Regions from separate parts of the Bacillus sp. MN7755 genome, predicted to be linked through region 1. Evidence: riboswitches for the same ligand, from Rfam matches in the RefSeq annotation. Region 1 holds a riboswitch; each other region holds the start of a gene.
The links. A riboswitch is a leader RNA that binds a small molecule or an ion and turns the genes downstream of it on or off. The one in region 1 is predicted to bind S-adenosylmethionine.
Positions count from the first base shown of each region.

Region 2: another riboswitch for S-adenosylmethionine. It lies ahead of ACYVEC_RS04115 (methionine ABC transporter ATP-binding protein); the one in region 1 lies ahead of ACYVEC_RS11210 (ABC transporter permease).
Region 3: another riboswitch for S-adenosylmethionine. It lies ahead of ACYVEC_RS26205 (bifunctional homocysteine S-methyltransferase/methylenetetrahydrofolate reductase); the one in region 1 lies ahead of ACYVEC_RS11210 (ABC transporter permease).

Region 1 is NZ_BTRL01000009.1:24,265-30,343, reverse strand. Features, by position in the region: gene ACYVEC_RS11225 (ABC transporter ATP-binding protein) at 1-377, opposite strand, end outside; gene ACYVEC_RS11220 (ABC transporter ATP-binding protein) at 374-1,384, opposite strand; gene ACYVEC_RS11215 (ABC transporter permease) at 1,341-2,345, opposite strand; gene ACYVEC_RS11210 (ABC transporter permease) at 2,364-3,281, opposite strand; SAM riboswitch class I at 3,418-3,523, opposite strand; gene ACYVEC_RS11205 (DUF3951 domain-containing protein) at 3,693-3,908, shown strand; gene ACYVEC_RS11200 (hypothetical protein) at 3,925-4,428, opposite strand; gene ACYVEC_RS11195 (hypothetical protein) at 4,703-5,149, shown strand; gene ACYVEC_RS11190 (multidrug effflux MFS transporter) at 5,183-6,079, opposite strand, start outside.
Region 2 is NZ_BTRL01000005.1:179,570-185,648, reverse strand. Features, by position in the region: gene ACYVEC_RS04135 (TSUP family transporter) at 1-27, shown strand, start outside; gene pruA (L-glutamate gamma-semialdehyde dehydrogenase) at 182-1,729, shown strand; gene ACYVEC_RS04125 (hypothetical protein) at 1,916-2,065, shown strand; gene ACYVEC_RS04120 (cysteine hydrolase family protein) at 2,298-2,861, opposite strand; SAM riboswitch class I at 3,103-3,208, shown strand; gene ACYVEC_RS04115 (methionine ABC transporter ATP-binding protein) at 3,332-4,351, shown strand; gene ACYVEC_RS04110 (methionine ABC transporter permease) at 4,341-5,006, shown strand; gene ACYVEC_RS04105 (MetQ/NlpA family ABC transporter substrate-binding protein) at 5,028-5,882, shown strand; gene ACYVEC_RS04100 (HXXEE domain-containing protein) at 6,054-6,079, opposite strand, start outside.
Region 3 is NZ_BTRL01000026.1:157,983-164,061, forward strand. Features, by position in the region: gene metC (cystathionine beta-lyase) at 1-1,091, opposite strand, end outside; gene metI (cystathionine gamma-synthase/O-acetylhomoserine thiolyase) at 1,088-2,200, opposite strand; SAM riboswitch class I at 2,294-2,403, opposite strand; SAM riboswitch class I at 2,607-2,716, shown strand; gene ACYVEC_RS26205 (bifunctional homocysteine S-methyltransferase/methylenetetrahydrofolate reductase) at 2,787-4,619, shown strand; gene metH (methionine synthase) at 4,619-6,079, shown strand, end outside.

The DNA of each region.
Region 1 (6,079 bases):
TTATCTTTCAATCCTTTATCACCGAGTCCGAATGAAATATATCCTTCCGTTACGCTATCGCGTACTTTCCAGCGCGGATTTAATGCAGCTGTGGAATCTTGAAAAATGAACTGTACTTTCTGTAAGAAATCACGCTTATGAGCCGCCTTTAACTTGTGAACAACTTGATCGTTATATTCAATTTCACCAGACGTTGGTCTCTCAATCCCAGCTATGAGCTTACCGAGTGTTGTTTTTCCAGAACCACTTTCTCCAATAATGCCAAGCGTTGTTCCTTTCGGAATAGAAAGTGATATATCTTTTAACGCTGCGATTTCTTTATTTTTACTTCCATATGTTTTCGTTACTTGCTTTACGGTAATTAAATCTGTCGTCATGAGGCATTCACCTTCTCTTTTGATTTCGCTTCGTTATGCTCAAGAACATGCTGCCAGCAATGTGAGCTATGCTCCCCAGAATATGTTGTTCTCTCTGGAAAACGATAAATACATTCTTTTATTGCTACCGGGCAACGATTTACAAAAGGACAACCAAAGCTATTTAACGTCTCAATGGAAGGTGTCGTTCCTTCGATTGCACGTAATACTTTTTCGGTATCATCCATATTCGGAATTGCTTGTAATAAACTTTTCGTATATGGATGTTTAGGAGAACCTATTACTTCCCGTATCGTTCCTTTTTCAACGACACGCCCTCCGTACATGACAACTACTCGGTCAGCTACTTCACGTACAAGTGCCAAATCATGTGTAATTAATAAAATACTTGTATTTTGTTTTTCTTTTCTTTCTTTTAATAGCCCCATAATTTGTTTCTGAATCGTTACATCTAACGCTGTTGTTGGCTCGTCTGCAATAACAAGCTTTGGATGACAAGCAAACGCAATTGCTAAACAAATACGCTGCCTCATACCGCCACTTAATTGATGTGGGTACTGTTCAAATCGTTTCTCTGCTTCATGTATCCCTAAATCATTTAATAAGTTAATTGCAATTTTTTTTGCCTCTTTTTTCGATTTCTTTTCGTGTTGCAAAATCACCTCTGTAATTTGCCTTCCCACCTTCATCGTCGGATTTAAAGATGAAAGTGGGTCTTGAAAGATAAAAGAAATATCTTTCCCACGAATTTGATTCCATTCTAATTCCTTTAAATTCGTTAATTCCTTTGATTGGAAAGATACATTTCCATCATCAATGTGAATTGCTTCTTGATTTAAGCCGATAATGGATTGTGCTGTAACACTTTTTCCTGAACCACTTTCTCCTACAAGTGCAACTATTTCACCCTCGTTAATAGTAAAGGAAACATGCTTCACAATTGCTTGCTTACTGTTCTCTTTTTCAACGGCTAACGTTACGTTTTCTAAAGATAAGAGCTGTCCCATGTTTTTTCTCCTTTCGATTCCGTTTTACGATTTTCGGATCAATTGCATCTTGCAAACCATCACCAATTGCATTAAATGCGAACATGATGAGTGCAATCATGATTGCCGGGAAGAATAGCTGCCACCATTCCCCGCTTAGTAATGTCCCAAGTGCATCGTTCGTCATCGTTCCCCAACTCGCTGCTGGTGATTGCACTCCAAGGCCAATAAAACTTAAAAATGATTCTGAGAAAATAGCTGCTGGAATTGTAAATGACAAATTCACGATAATAATGCCTGTTAAGTTCGGAATTAAATGTCCATATATAATTTTCATATGCGATGTACCTAGTCGCTCCGCTGCAATAACAAACTCTCTTTGTTTTAAAGACAAGACTTGAGCTCGAATGAGACGAGCCATTCCAATCCACCCTGTTAATGCAAGTGCGATAATGATGGTAAAAAGACCTGGTTTCATAACGATTAATAGTAAAATAACAATTAACAAATATGGGATACCATATAATACTTCAATCCCTCTTATAATCCACTCATCAATTAACGTTCCAAGGCGATTGCGCCCTCTCACATATCCACTAAATCCACCGATCAGTACACCTAGCCCTATATCAAGAACTGCTGCTATCAATCCAACTGTTAGCGAAATTTTCCCGCCAGCCCATGTACGTGCCCATATGTCTCTACCTAAATCATCTGTTCCGAACCAATGTTCACTACTAGGCGGTAAGTTTGTTGCCTCTTTTACTTGCTCACTCGCAGTAAATGGCGTTAAACTTTCACCAATAAGAGAGAATGCAATAATTAGTAATAACGTCACTGACCCTAAAACTGCGATTGGATTCGATACAAACTTACGCAGTACTTCCTTTTTTCGGCTAATCGTTTGCTGATCTTTATTTATCGTTAATTCTTTTTTCTCTTCATTCGTTAATAACTGTTTATTAATTTCATAAGCTCCCATTTAAATATTCCCCCCTCCTTACGTAATAGAACGAATGCGCGGATCAACAATACGATGAATGATATCTGTAATAAAAATACATACAATCAATAGCGCACTATAGAAAATGGTTGTTCCCATAATTACCGGATAATCTCGATTAAAAATACTATCTACGAAATATTTTCCTAAACCAGGAATGGAAAATATTTTTTCAATAACGAAAGTCCCTGTTAACAGTCCAGCCATTAATGGTCCAACAAATGTAAGTACCGGAACAATTGCATTCCGAAGAGCGTGCCTTATAATGATTTTTTTAATTGGTATACCTTTCGCTCTCGCCAGCTTAATATAATCACTCTGCAAAACTTCAATCATATTAGAACGAACAAATCTTGTAATCACTGCAATTGGTCCTAGTGCCAATGCGAAAGACGGTAATATTGTATGTTCGAATGTTCCCCAAGAAGCCACTGGTAATAATTCAAATTGGATAGCAAATACTTGTATGAATAGTGGTGCTAAAATAAAACTTGGAATAGAAATACCGAGAATTGCAAGTAAGCTCACACTATAATCAATTACTTTGCCATGATACAGGGCAGCAAATGTACCTGCAGCAATTCCGACTAACAATGAAATAATAAGTGCTTGTAGACCGATAATTGCTGATGGACCAAATCCTGTCGTTATAATTTCTGATACACCTTGTCCTGTCGACTGAACGGATTCACCAAAATCAAAATGAACTACACCGTCTAAATAAGCAACATATTGATTCCATAACGGTTCATCAAGATGATACTTCGCTCTCATGTTTTGGATCACTTCTTCAGGAAAGATTTTTGCATCTGATGAAAATGGATCTCCCGGAATAATATGCATAATTAGAAATGTCACTGTCGTAATAACCCATAGTGTGAACACCATAACCGATAATTTTTTAATTACATACACTCTAATAACCTCCTAAACACATATATTTACTTTGTTTTATGAACGTACTTTTTCAATTACTCCCTTTTCTCTTTTTAGAATACAAAAAGCCTTGATCTTAAAAAATAAGATCAAGGCTTAATAAACAAAGGCCCATCACTTATCTTTCAAGACTTGCTTGCTGGAATTAGCACGGTGTTCCTATTACAGAACCCGCTGCTGAGGTGTCATAGGGCCAGTCCCTCTACCTCTCTGGATAAGTAAATTACTATATTATTATTTGGTTCAAATTGTATATTTCGAATTATAATTCTGAAAAAATGAAAAGTCAATCAAATTGGATATATTTAGAAAAATCAGTTTTTAACACTTTTATTTATCTATGTCTTATTTCGCTTATAATAAAAAAAATGATATGAAAGGAGTTATAAGATGGACCCCTTACTTCTAGCTACTATAGGATTACCATTAACAATCGTTATACTTGTCATCATCGGCTTCTACAAACTCTTCATCAAAAAGAAAAGTATCACCTTTTTTTATACCCCTTTCGATAATATTACCGGGCAAACTATTTCCGAATTTCACGAAGAACAGAAGATATTAGTATCCGAGGATGAAGACGGCGATGGTAAGAAGAAAAAATAACCTTGCACAGGCAAGGTTATTTTTTCGTTTCTGCTTGAAAACGTTTATAGTATGTCGATGCTGTTGCAAAATTAATTTCTATATCACGAATCAACGATGAATCTTCTTCTTTAGCCAGCTTCTGTAATTTTTTCATCGCTTGTTCCGATTCATTCAAGAAACCAATATATACCTCATGTTCTTGCTCTTTCGACTTCGGAACACGAATTTCTTTACGTATATGATCAATATCTTCTAACATGCTCGTTGTTACCTTCTGCACATCTTCTTTATATGCAGCATTTGTTATTTCCTTACCGCCCTTTTCTTTTGCAACTTCAAATAACTGCAGTGCTTTATTAATTTCTTTATTCATTTTCAAATCATATTTTTCATGTACTGCACGGTATTCTTTCATCTCTTCCGTTTGCTCAGTAGACTGCTCTACCTTTTCTTTCGGTTCTTTCGTATCTTTACTTCCATTACATCCTGCTAGAAGGATCATACTTCCCATTACAGCAATACCCAAAACCTTCTTCATCTCGAATTCTCCTTTTATCTACAGCTACTACTCATTATAGTTTCTTTTATCTCCACTTGTTATTATACCGAGAACACCCTACTTTTTACACTTAAGACGACATCGTAATATATATACCAACATGTTTGTCACAGTATCGTCACTTTATACAAATAACTTTTGCACTGCTTTACTACCTCACCTTACAAAACTGTAAGCACACATAAAGAACAAACCATGCTAGACTTACATATGCATAAAGCAAGCATATGTAAGTTTTTAAGGAGAATCATCTATGTACAAAACAATGCCTTTTATGGGAGAAGATATTCGTGTCCTCATTCGCGAAAAGTCACTTCATATTGAAAATACAGAGAGCCTTCGCCGCGTATTAAAAAAGAAGCATGCTCCATTTAAGTTAGCCCAATATTTAAAACAACAACATACAAATCAATTTTATACTGTGCTAAATATATCGGATAAATCATTAACAATCGAAATCATCGGTCACATCTACATTGGAAACTTTGCAGATATCTTAAAAGAAATCCCACGCATACCGAAGATTGCTCCTATTATCGTTAAAAAAGCGTATAAAATTACCGATCACACCGATATTATCGACTGCGGTGAAAAAGAAGTCGATAGTAATCGCTGGGTGTGGGATAAACTTGCTGTTTTATATGATACGATCATGAATAATATGTATGAGGTATTTCAAAGAAATGAAAAAAAGAACTGATTCAAATATTCCCTTTGAATCAGTTCTTTTTTGTTAAGCCTCTAAATTTTGTCTTTGTTGCAGTTCAAACTGCTTCTCACTTCTTCTGGCCATAAAGAGATAACATAACACAGCACCAATTTCACAAAGAGCTATCACAATCCCCATCGGTAATGCAGTATTGCTTCCACCAATACCTACTAACGGCGCAACAAGTGCTCCTGAAATGAACTGTAATAAACCTAATAAAGCTGATGCTGTTCCTGCAGCTTGTTTCTGATTTCTCATCGCTAACGAGAACCCCGTTGTTGATACAACCCCGACACTTGATACAACAAGGAATAATGAACATAAAACACCAATTAAACCTATTCCCAGTACGATTGTCAGTAGTAAAGATAAGCCACCAACAGCTGCAATAATAATACCAGCAACAAATAATGTCTTCTCATTCACTTTCCCCGCTAAACGACCCGTTACCTGACTAGCAATAATAATACCGATACCGTTAATCGCAAAGAATAAACTAAATTGCTGTGGTGATGCTCCGTATATATTTTGCAATACAAATGGTGATCCCGAAATGTAAGCAAACATTGCCGCTGTTACTAATCCTTGTGACAATGCATATCCCATAAACAAACGATCTTTTAGGAGTTTCCCATATGTCGCCAATGTCCCTGACAAACCGCCTGTTTCTCTTTCTTCAGGAGGTAATGTTTCACGTAATACGAAAGTAGCTGATATTAACATGAATACACTAATTGCTCCAAGAACGATGAATACACCGCGCCATGTTGTGAACTGCAATAATTGCCCCCCAATAATCGGCGCCAAAATAGGTGCTGCTCCATTTACTAACATGAGCAGTGAGAAGAACTTCGTCATTTCAAAACCTGAGTACATATCACGTACCATTGCACGTGATATAACAATCCCGGCTGATCCTGA
Region 2 (6,079 bases), on a different contig from region 1:
GTTTTGGAATATACTCATATTTTGTAGATTCATACGCATGTATGAATCTCTTTTTTTTATTATATTTTAAAAATTTATTAATTTTTAAAATATAAGTCTAGGAATATTTGAATAAATCTAAATTATCGTGTAGAATAATGTTGTAAAATGTAAACGTTTTTCTAAGGGGAGGCTAAAAATAATGGTAGTAGCATACAAACATGAGCCATTTACAGATTTTTCAGTGGAGGCTAACAAATTAGCGTTTGAAGAAGGTTTAAAGAAAGTAGAATCTTATCTTGGACAAGACTATCCATTAATTATTGGGGGAGAAAAAATCACTACAGAAGACAAAATTGTTTCTGTAAACCCTGCAAATAAAGAGGAACTTGTTGGTCGTGTTTCAAAAGCAAGCCGTGAGTTAGCTGAAAAAGCAATGCAAGTAGCGGATGAAACATTCCAAACTTGGAGAAAATCAAAGCCAGAAATGCGTGCAGACATTTTATTCCGTGCTGCAGCAATCGTTCGTCGCAGAAAACATGAATTCTCTGCTATTCTTGTAAAAGAAGCAGGTAAACCATGGAATGAGGCAGATGCTGATACAGCAGAAGCAATCGACTTTATGGAATATTATGGTCGTCAAATGTTAAAATTAAAAGACGGTATTCCAGTAGAAAGCCGTCCAATTGAATATAATCGTTTCTCTTACATTCCATTAGGAGTAGGTGTTATCATTTCTCCTTGGAACTTCCCATTCGCAATTATGGCAGGTATGACAACAGCTGCTTTAGTTTCTGGTAACACAGTATTACTAAAACCAGCTAGTACAACTCCTGTAGTAGCAGCGAAATTCATGGAAGTATTAGAAGAAGCTGGCTTACCAGCTGGCGTAGTAAACTTCGTTCCAGGTAATGGTTCTGAAGTTGGTGACTACTTAGTAGATCACCCTCGTACACGCTTCGTGAGTTTCACTGGATCTCGCGATGTAGGTATCCGTATTTATGAGCGTGCAGCGAAAGTAAACCCAGGCCAAATTTGGTTAAAACGTGTTATCGCTGAAATGGGTGGTAAAGATACAATCGTTGTTGATAAAGAAGCAGATCTTGAATTAGCAGCTAAATCTATCGTTGCATCAGCATTCGGATTCTCAGGACAAAAATGTTCTGCATGTTCACGTGCAGTAATCCATGAAGATGTATACGATCACGTATTAAATCGTGCTGTTGAATTAACGAAAGAATTAACAGTTGCTAACCCAGCTGTATTAGGTACAAACATGGGTCCTGTTAATGACCAATCTGCATTCGATAAAGTAATGAGCTATGTTGCAATTGGTAAAGAAGAAGGTAGAATCTTAGCTGGTGGCGAAGGAGACGATTCTAAAGGCTGGTTTATCCAACCAACAATCGTTGCTGACGTTGCAGAAGATGCTCGCTTAATGAAAGAAGAAATCTTCGGACCAGTAGTAGCATTCTGTAAAGCAAAAGACTTTGATCATGCACTTGCAATTGCAAACAATACAGAATACGGTTTAACAGGTGCTGTTGTTACTAACAACCGTGACCATATTGAAAAAGCACGTGAAGACTTCCACGTAGGTAACTTATACTTCAACCGTGGATGTACTGGTGCAATCGTAGGTTACCAACCATTCGGTGGCTTTAACATGTCTGGTACAGACTCTAAAGCTGGTGGCCCTGACTACTTAGCACTTCACATGCAAGCAAAAACTACTTCTGAAACTTTATAAGAAATAGTAGAAGAGATCTTCGCAGTTTGCGAAGATCTCTTTTTTTTGAAAAACTTTCTATATGTGTATTAAGATAGATATCGGTAGAAAAACTAATAAAGTAATAAGGTTTAATTCAGTAAAATAAGGTATATTTATATTTGTTGAATAGGTTGTCTTTAAAGAAAAGAGAAGTAGGTGAACAAAATGGGAAAATATCAATTAGATTACAAAGGCCAGGTAGCTGTCGCAAAGTTTCATGAAAAGCAGACGCCTGCCAAATTTGATAAAAAGCAGCAAATTGAAAAATTGCGTGCGGAGTATTTGAAAAAGAAACAGAAACAAACAGATAAATAATAGGGGAAAGTAGTTAATTTGAATTCGAATTAGATCTACCATATATTACTATTTGGTAAGTGAAACTTGCTAAACCCTATTAATATCGGGATAAACATGTAAATAGAAATAAAACAACGAGAAAAGTTGACTTATTAGTCATATTTTTTAGTATTCATTTTGAAAATTTCCTGTATAATACAATTTGAAAGAAAATCTATGGTTTGACAAGAAACACTCTTTTCGGTTTTGCTCACTGAAGAGAGTGTTTTTTTGTGGCTAAAAACTCCTCTGTACTCATTACATTTGCATATACTCCATTTAAACTAGCCAAAATTGTGTTATGAATATAAACGGCTGGTATAGTAGCATTCTTAAAAGAAAGATCTTTTGTAGCGCAAGCATCATGTATAACAGTACATTGAAAGCCGAAATCAAAAGCAGCTCTTACGGTAGCGTCAATACACATATGAGTCATCATCCCGCATATGACGACGTGCTCAATGTCTAAACGTTGTAATTGTTCTAGAAGATCAGTTTCGCGGAAACTATTTGGGTAATGTTTGAGTATAACGGTTTCTTCTCTAAGTGGACGTACGCTTTCATGAATATGCACACCTTCTGTATTGGGCAGGAAAAAAGTAGCATCATCTTTTATTGCTACATGTTGGATATGAAAAATAGGTTCATTTTTCTTTCTAAAGAGTTGTAGTAGCTGACGGGCATATGCGCTTGCTTCTACTGGATTACGCAATTCCATCTTTCCGTGTGGAAAATAATCATTTTGAATATCAACGAGTAAAAGAGCTGTTTTCATATATTTATCTTCCTCCGATTTCATATTCAAATAATGGTATTCAATTAGTAGAGAAGATTATCCTTTTAAAAAATATGCAGGAGGAGAATTTTACATAACTTTAAAGGTTACTATTTTATTATGAAATTTCATCTGAAAATTTTAATAAAGGGATAATTAATATTTTTCTAAAAAATGTATTGACTCTTATTATTCTGAGTTCTATAATGAGAATTAATTAAACGACAATTAAATCGATACATTCTTATCCAGAGAGGTGGAGGGACTGGCCCTACGATACCTCAGCAACGGGTTTTTTAATACCGTGCTAACTCCAGCAAGTCTATGAAAGGCTTGGAAGATGAGAAGATGTGACCGAGTACATATAAGTGCTCTCCTTCTTATCTTTATGGTTGATAAGAAGGAGAGCACTTTTTATTTTACCTCGAAAGCTCTACTTCAAGTTTTTACAGCAAATAGGAGGGGAAAAAATGATTTCTTTTAACAATGTAAGTAAAGTGTATGAATCAGGTGAGCAATCTGTTCATGCGGTGGAGGATGTAACGTTATCCGTTGAGAAAGGTGAAATTTTTGGCATTATCGGTTTTAGTGGAGCTGGAAAGAGTACGTTATTACGTCTAGTAAACATGTTAGAGAGACCAACGGCAGGAACGATTTCAATAGATAATAAAGATATTACATCATTATCGACGAAAGAATTACGGAAGCTAAGACAAAGAATCGGGATGATTTTTCAAAGCTTTAATTTATTTAATTCAAGAACAGTGTTTGGGAATATTGCTTATCCATTAAAGTTAGCGAAAGTACCAAAGAATGAGATAAAAGAAAGAGTAAATGAACTGTTGAAGTTTGTAGGGTTAGAAGATAAGGCAAACAATTACCCAGAGCAGCTATCAGGCGGACAAAAGCAGCGTGTAGGTATTGCTAGAGCACTTGCAACATCACCAGATATTCTTATATGTGATGAGGCAACATCAGCTTTAGATCCAGAAACAACAACAGAGATATTAAACCTATTAAAAAAAGTAAATCGAGAATATAATTTAACAATTCTTCTTATTACACATGAAATGCATGTTGTGAAAGAAATTTGTCACCGTGTAGCTGTGATGGAAAAAGGAAAAGTAATTGAAGAAGGAAAATTGTTTGACGTGTTCACACAACCAAAAACAAAAACGACTCAAAACTTTGTACGTTCTGTTATTAATGATCATTTACCAGAAAGTGTTCTAGCGAAAATTCAAAATGGTGGTCAGATTTATCGTCTAACATTTACTGGTGAGGAGACAGGTCAACCAGTACTATCGTATATCGCGAAAAACTATAACGTCGATGTAAACGTACTGTACGGAAATATTATTGAACTTCAAAATGTGCTATTTGGAAATCTTCTTGTAGAATTGCAAGGTGAACAGAGGGAGATTCAAAAAGCATTACAACATCTAAGACTGCAAGTGCAGCTGAAGGAGGTAGAAGCTCATGCGAGTTGATTGGAGTATATTTTGGCCTCGCATAGTAGATGCGACGGGAGATACCCTCTTAATGGTAATCGTAACCCTTATATTTGCTACAATTCTTGGTATACCCCTAGGTTTACTATTATATGTAACGAGAAAAGGAAACTTTTTAGAAAATAAATGGGTCTTTTCTATTCTTAATATCATTATTAATACAATTCGTCCGGTTCCATTCATCATCTTCTTAGTAGCTTTAAGCCCACTAACAAGAAGTGTTATCGGAACGACGATTGGAACAGCAGCAGCAATTTTCCCAATGACGTTAGTGGCTTCGATTGGTATTGCTCGAATGGTTGAAACAAATCTTGTTTCAGTTCCAAAGGGAGTTATTGAAGCAGCTCAAGCAATGGGTGCTTCACCATTTAGAATTGTTTTTGAAATTCTTGTGCCAGAAGCGTTAGCGCCATTGATTTTAGGTGTTACGTTTATGACAGTTGGTTTAATTGAATTCTCTGCAGTTGCTGGACTTGTCGGTGGTGGCGGTCTTGGTGACTTAGCGATGACATATGGTTATCAACGTTTTGATACATCAGTTATGTTCGTAACGGTCGTTTTACTTATTATTCTCGTACAGGTAGCTCAAAACTTAGGAAACTACTTTGCGAAAGTCTTTTTACGCAGATCATAAAAAGGAAGAGGGGAAAAGAAAATGAAGAAAATTTTAGCATTTGCATTATCAGCGATTGTAGGTGTTTCAGCATTAAGCGGCTGCTCAAGTGGAGACACGGGGGCAGGAGCGAAAGAAAAAGTAGTTCGCGTCGGTGTAACTGGAACGGATGGAGACGCTTGGGAAATTTTAAAGAAAAAAGCTGAAAAAGAAGGAATTAAAATTAAACTGGTTGAGTTCTCTGATTACACAACGCCAAATAAAGCGTTAGCTGATGGAGATATTGAATTAAACTCATTCCAGCACGTTGCTTTCTTAGAGCAATTTAAAAAAGAGCATAAGTTAGATATTACAGCTGTTGGTACAACGCAAATTGCACCGATGGGCTTATACTCTGAGAAACATAAGAAGGCAAACGAAATTCCAGATGGTTCAGAAATTGCGATTCCAAATGATCCAACGAACCAAGCCCGTGCATTAAAACTTCTTGATGCAGCCGGATTATTAAAGCTTAAGAAAGACTTTGGCTTATTTGGAGATCCAAGTGGTATCGCTGAAAATCCGAAGAAGTTAAAAATCACACCGGTTATCGCACAGCAAACACCTCGTGTATTAAAAGATGTAGCAGCTTCAGTTATTAATAACGGTGTTGCTGGTCAAGCTGGATTAGACCCAGCGAAGGATCCAATTTTCTTAGAAGATCCAAAGAATGAAAATGCGAAGCCATATATTAATATTTTCGCAGCTCGTACGAAAGATAAGGATGATCCAACACTGAAAAAAGTAATTGAACTATATCATTCAAAAGAAGTAACAGATGCAATTAAGAAAGAAACAAATGATGGTTCCATTTCAGTAGATCTTTCACTTGATGAGATTGAAAAAATTGTAAAATAATCATTGGGTTGAATGAACTAACAGAAGGAACCCCTCCGCTGTTAGTTCGTTCAACATATAATCTACTTAACAAACAAACCCTAATTCTGTACCTTCCAATTCTGTATAACGTAGAATCCAACGTTTGTTAAGTAGAGTAATGGACCAGGAGTTTTCCGGGTCTTTTTTTTGTTACTGAAAGTAGCTAGCGAGTAGTA
Region 3 (6,079 bases), on a different contig from region 1:
AGGCCAACAGATAAACGAAGTAATGAATTAGAAATCCCTCTTTCATCACGAGCTTCTTGCGACAATGCTGCATGTGACATTTTAGCTGGGTAGGAAAGAATTGATTCGACAGCCCCTAAACTAACTGCAAAGACAGGTAATTTTACTTTTGATAAAAATTGGCGGAGTGCATCTTCTGATTGTAAAGTGAAAGATAGGACAGCTCCGGCTGATGTAGCTTGAGATTGTTGAATATCAAATCCAAGATGTGTTTGTAAGCCAGGATAATAGACGTTTTGAACTTTAGCGTGTTCTTGTAAATAATGTGCAATTTTATTGGCGTTTGCAGCTGAATGCTCAAGGCGTACATGCAATGTTTTTAGACCGCGAAGTACGAGAGAACAATCTTGAGGTCCTAAAATAGCGCCGAATGCATTTTGTAAAAATCCAAGTTTTTGAGCAAGTTCGGCATCTTTTACGACCGCTAATCCGGCAGTAACATCACTATGACCAGCAATGAATTTTGTAGCACTATGAAGAACGACATCTGCTCCAAGTTCAAGCGGTTTCTGGAATAGTGGTGTCAAAAATGTATTATCAACAAAGGTAAGAGCGCCAATAAATTTTGCAAGCTTAGAAACAGCGCGAATATCTGTCACCTTTAAAAGCGGGTTAGAAGGTGTTTCTACATAAAAGAGCTTTGTATTTTGTTTAATGTTGTGCTTTATTTCTTCTAAATTAGTCATATCAACAAATGTATGTGAGACACCGTAACGGGAGAGTACTTCAGTTATCATTCGGTGAGTGCCTCCATATACGTCTTCTGAAATGAGTACGTGATCACCTTGTGAAAGAAGGAGGAATGCAGTAGAAATTGCTGCAATGCCTGATGCAAATGCGAATCCTTTTGTTCCGCCCTCTAATAATGCAATGATGTCTTCAAGAGCTTCACGAGTTGGATTACCAGACCTGCTATAGTCATATTTCCCGAACGTATCTACATCAAACTGATGGAATGTTGATGTGTTATAGATGGGAACGTTAACAGATCCTGTTTGTGGGTCATGTTTATATTGGTTGTGTAGTAAAAGTGTATCTATAGAATAACTCATATTCTTACACCTTCTTTTACAAGTTTAATGGCATGCTGTAAGTCTTGAATTAAATCGTTACTATTTTCAATGCCAACGGAAAATCGAAGAAGACGATTACATACACCGTTTGCTGTTCTGATTTCTTCAGGAATATCAGCGTGTGTTTGTGTTGCTGGATATGTCATCAAACTTTCAACACCACCGAGACTTTCAGCAAATGTAATTAAGGATAAGGATTGTAAGAATGGATTAATCCATGTTTCATTTTTAAGACGAAATGAAATCATGCCGCCTCTTCCAGGATAAAATACATCTGTCACCCCGTCCTCATCATTTAAATAAGCAACAACTGCTTTTGCATTTTCTTCATGTTGTCTCATGCGAAGAGCTAACGTTTTCATACCACGAATTAATAGCCATGAGTCAAATGGGCTTAAGACCGCACCAGAGGCATTATGATAATGAGCGATTTCCTCACAAAGTTCCTTTCCTTTTGCAACGACAAGTCCGCTTAGTACATCGTTATGTCCTCCTAAATATTTCGTTGCACTATGAAGTACAATGTCGGCACCTTCTGTTAATGGCTGCTGTATATAAGGCGTGTAGAATGTGTTATCTACAATAAGAAGTAGTCCGTGTCTTTTCGCTACAGTTGCGACAGCGGCAATATCAGTAACTTGCATTAATGGATTTGTCGGAGTTTCTATGAAAATAGCTTTCGTTTCAGTGGTGATAGCTTGCTCAATTTGTTTAATAGATTGTGTATTTACGTATCTACATCGAACGTTCCACTTTTTTTCGTGCTCAGAAAATAATCGATAAGTGCCCCCGTATAAATCTTCAGATACAATAAGTTCGTCTCCGGAGCGGAATAGGGAGAGGACGAGGAGAACAGCTGCCATCCCTGAACTACAGGCATAACCTTGTTCGCCGTATTCTAAATCTGCAATTGCCTGTTCTAAAAGGCCGCGAGTTGGATTACCAGTTCGTGAATAGTCAAAACCAGTAGATTTACCAATTCCTTCATGACGATAAGCGGTTGAGAAATAAACAGGTGGGTTAACCGTTCCTGTTGTAGTTTCGCTACGATTTCCGATTTGTGCTAGTTTTGTTTCAATTGTTGACATGTGAAAATTCCTCCTTTTTAAATTAACAATTAAGTGAATGTAAAATAAAAAAAGCCTTCTAAGAAGAAGGCTTTCGGTTTGAATAGAGTCTTCTTCTCATCTGTCAAATCTTTCACAATTTGCTGGAATTAGCACCTTATTAACAAATGTTAATGGTTGCTGAGGCGTCATAGGGCCAGTCCCTCTACCTCTCTAGATAAGAATGTTCGTATGAAATTTTATTATGTTTTTAACTTTACAACAAAAGATAATTGAATTGCAACTTTATTTTAAATAATTTTTATTTTTCCGCAACTGTCATTGACTTTTGCATTTGTGCGTGCTAAATTTATTGAAAAATTAACAAACATTGTTAAAAGGGGAACGCATTTCCTTTTAGCTACATAAATAAAATAATAAAGACAAACTCTTATTAAGAGCGGTGGAGGGAAAGGCCCTGTGAAACCCGGCAACCTTCAAACGAAATGTTTGAAACGGTGCTAATACCTGCAAAACGAATGTTTTGCATAATAAGAGGAGGAACAATTATGTCCCCCTCTTCAAAGTGAAGAGGGGGTTTTTATATTGATAGAAATGAGGGAGATTTGTGAAATTACTAGATTTATTATCAAAAGGAATTGTAATAGGTGATGGTGCGGTTGGGACGTTATTACATTCACATGGTTTGCAAAGTAGTTTTGAAGAATTAAATATATCCGATCCAGATTTAATTATATCGATTCATAAGCAATATGTAGCTGCTGGGGCAGATGTGATTCAAACAAATACGTACGGAGCAAATGAAGCGAAATTACGTATGTATGGTTTAGAAAATCAAGTTACTGAAATTAATAGAGCGGCAGTAAAACTGGCGAAAGCATCTGTGACAGATAGAAATGCAATTTTAGGAACAATTGGCGGTATGAAACATATTGGAGCCGTTACAACTACTGATATGGAAAGAGAATTTATGCTACTTGAGCAGGCAAGTGCTTTACTAGAAGAACAGGTTGATGGACTACTATTAGAGACTTTTTATGATGAGTTTGAATTACTTCATGCTGTTCAGGTGCTACGAAAACAAACGAATATCCCAATTGTAGCTCAATTAGCGTTACATGAGGCAGGTACGACTCAAAATGGAAATGATGTAAATGAAATCTTAAAACAGCTTTTAGATTACGGTGCAAATGTCGTTGGATTGAACTGCCAACTAGGGCCACTTCATATGACGGAAGCTTTTAAAATGATATCGATTCCGCAAAATGGTTACTTGTCAGCATATCCAAATGCAGGTCTTCCAAATTATGTGGAGGGACGTTACGTATATGAGGGAAGTCCGGCTTATTTCGAAGCGATGACACCGAAATTTATTGAGCAAGGTATTCGGTTATTGGGCGGTTGTTGTGGTACGACTCCAGAACATATTGAAAGTATGAAACGGGCTACTCTAAATGTTACGCCTGTAATAGAAAAGGATACGATTCAAAGACCGAAAGTAGTTCATACACACGAGAAACGTTCGAAAGCTCATGTCACTTTAGCGGAGAAAGCAAAAAAACAAACGACAGTAGTAGTGGAATTAGATCCACCGAAAACGTTAGATACACAGCGGTTTTTTGAAGGGGCGAGAGCATTGAAAAGAGCTGGGGCGGACGCTATTACTCTAGCAGATAATTCATTAGCATCGCCTCGCGTTTCGAATATGGCAATGGGAGCATTATTAACGAAGCATGATATTCCCGTATTGACGCATTTAACGTGTAGAGACCATAACGTCATCGGGCTACAATCTCATTTACTAGGCTTATCAGCATTAGGTATGGAAGAAGTGTTAGCTTTAACAGGTGATCCAGCACGCGTCGGTGATTTTCCAGGTGCCACTTCTGTATATGATTTGTCCTCTATTGAGCTCATTAAAATGATTAAAGAAATGAATGATGGGCGCTCTATTTTAGGGAAATCAATAGGCCCAGCAACAAGGTTTTCAGTGGGAGGTGCGTTTAATCCGCATGTAAGACATTTAAAAGCAGCGGTTAAGCGAATGGAACGGAAAATAGATGCTGGAGCGGAATACTTCTTAACTCAGCCGATTTATGATATCGCGTTAATTGAAGAAGTGTATGAAGCAACAAAGCATTTGGAACAACCTATTTTTATTGGGATTATGCCATTAATAAGTAAACGGAATGCAGATTTTCTTCATTTTGAGGTGCCGGGTATTACACTTCCTGAAGAAATAAGAGAGAGAATGGATGGGCATGAAACGAAAGAGGCAGCAATTGAGGAAGGGATTCATATTTCACAAGAATTGATCGATGCGGCGATGAAATATTTTAACGGCATTTATCTTATTACACCATTTCTCAAATATGAAATTACAGAACACCTTGTTAAATATGTGAGAGAAAAGCAAGAAGTGAAAGAAGGTATTAATTGATGAAATGTATAGAAGAGAAATTACAAAATAACATTTTAATATTAGATGGTGCAATGGGAACAATGATTCAGCAAGAGGACTTAACAGCGGAAGATTTCGGAGGTGAAGAGTACGAAGGCTGTAATGAATATTTAGTAGAAACAAGACCAGATGTTATTTTAAAGATTCATAAAGCTTATATTGAAGCCGGAGCGGATATTATTGAAACAAATACATTTGGGGCGACAAATATTGTATTAAGTGATTATGCGTTGTCTCATTTAGACGAGGAATTAAATGAGAAGGCAGCGAGTTTAGCAAAGCAAGCTGTTATAGAAAGCGGGAAGGAAGTATATGTTGCGGGAGCAATGGGACCGACAACGAAAGCGATTAGTGTTACTGGTGGTGTGACGTTTGAAGAATTAATTGAAGCTTATACAAGGCAGGCAAGAGGATTACTGAAGGGAGAAGTTGATGTATTACTCGTTGAGACGAGTCAAGATATGCGTAACGTGAAGGCTGCTTATATTGGAATTCAAGCAGCTTTTGACGAACTAAATAAAATTGTACCTATCATGATTTCAGGAACAATTGAACCAATGGGAACGACTCTGGCTGGGCAAACAATTGAGGCTTTTTACTTATCGGTAGAACATATGAAGCCATTATCTGTTGGATTAAACTGTGCGACTGGTCCGGAGTTTATGAGAGATCATATTCGTTCACTATCTGATTTGTCGGAGTGTTACATTTCTTGTTATCCAAATGCAGGTCTTCCTGATGAAGATGGACATTATCATGAATCTCCATCTTCTCTCGCTGAAAAAGTGAAGCGATTTGCTGAAGAAGGATGGGTTAATATTATCGGTGGTTGTTGTGGCACAACACCAGAACATATAAAAGCAATGAAATCTGCGTTAGATTCGCTTAAGCCGCGTGAACATCATGAACGAGAAGGGCATGGGGTTAGTGGATTAGAGGCACTGCAATATGATGATTCTATGAGACCGTTATTTGTAGGTGAAAGAACGAATGTTATTGGGTCACGTAAATTTAAAAGATTAGTAGCAGAAGGTAAATTTGAAGAAGCTGCTGAAGTCGCAAGAGCACAAGTGAAGAAAAATGCTCATATTATTGATATTTGTATGGCAGACCCGGACCGGGATGAAATAGAAGATATGGAAAACTTCTTGGCAGAAGTTACGAAAGTGTTAAAAGTACCGATTATGATTGACTCAACAGATGAAAATGTGATGGAGCGAGCTCTTACTTATATTCAAGGAAAAGCTGTTATTAATTCAATTAATTTAGAAGATGGAGAAGAACGATTTAAAAAAGTGACACCGCTTCTTCAGAAATATGGTGCAGCTATTGTTGTAGGAACAATTGATGAAGACGGTATGGCAGTAAGTGCGGAACGAAAACTTGAAATTGCGAAAAGAAGTTATGAGTTATTGACGAAGAAATATGGTATACGTCCG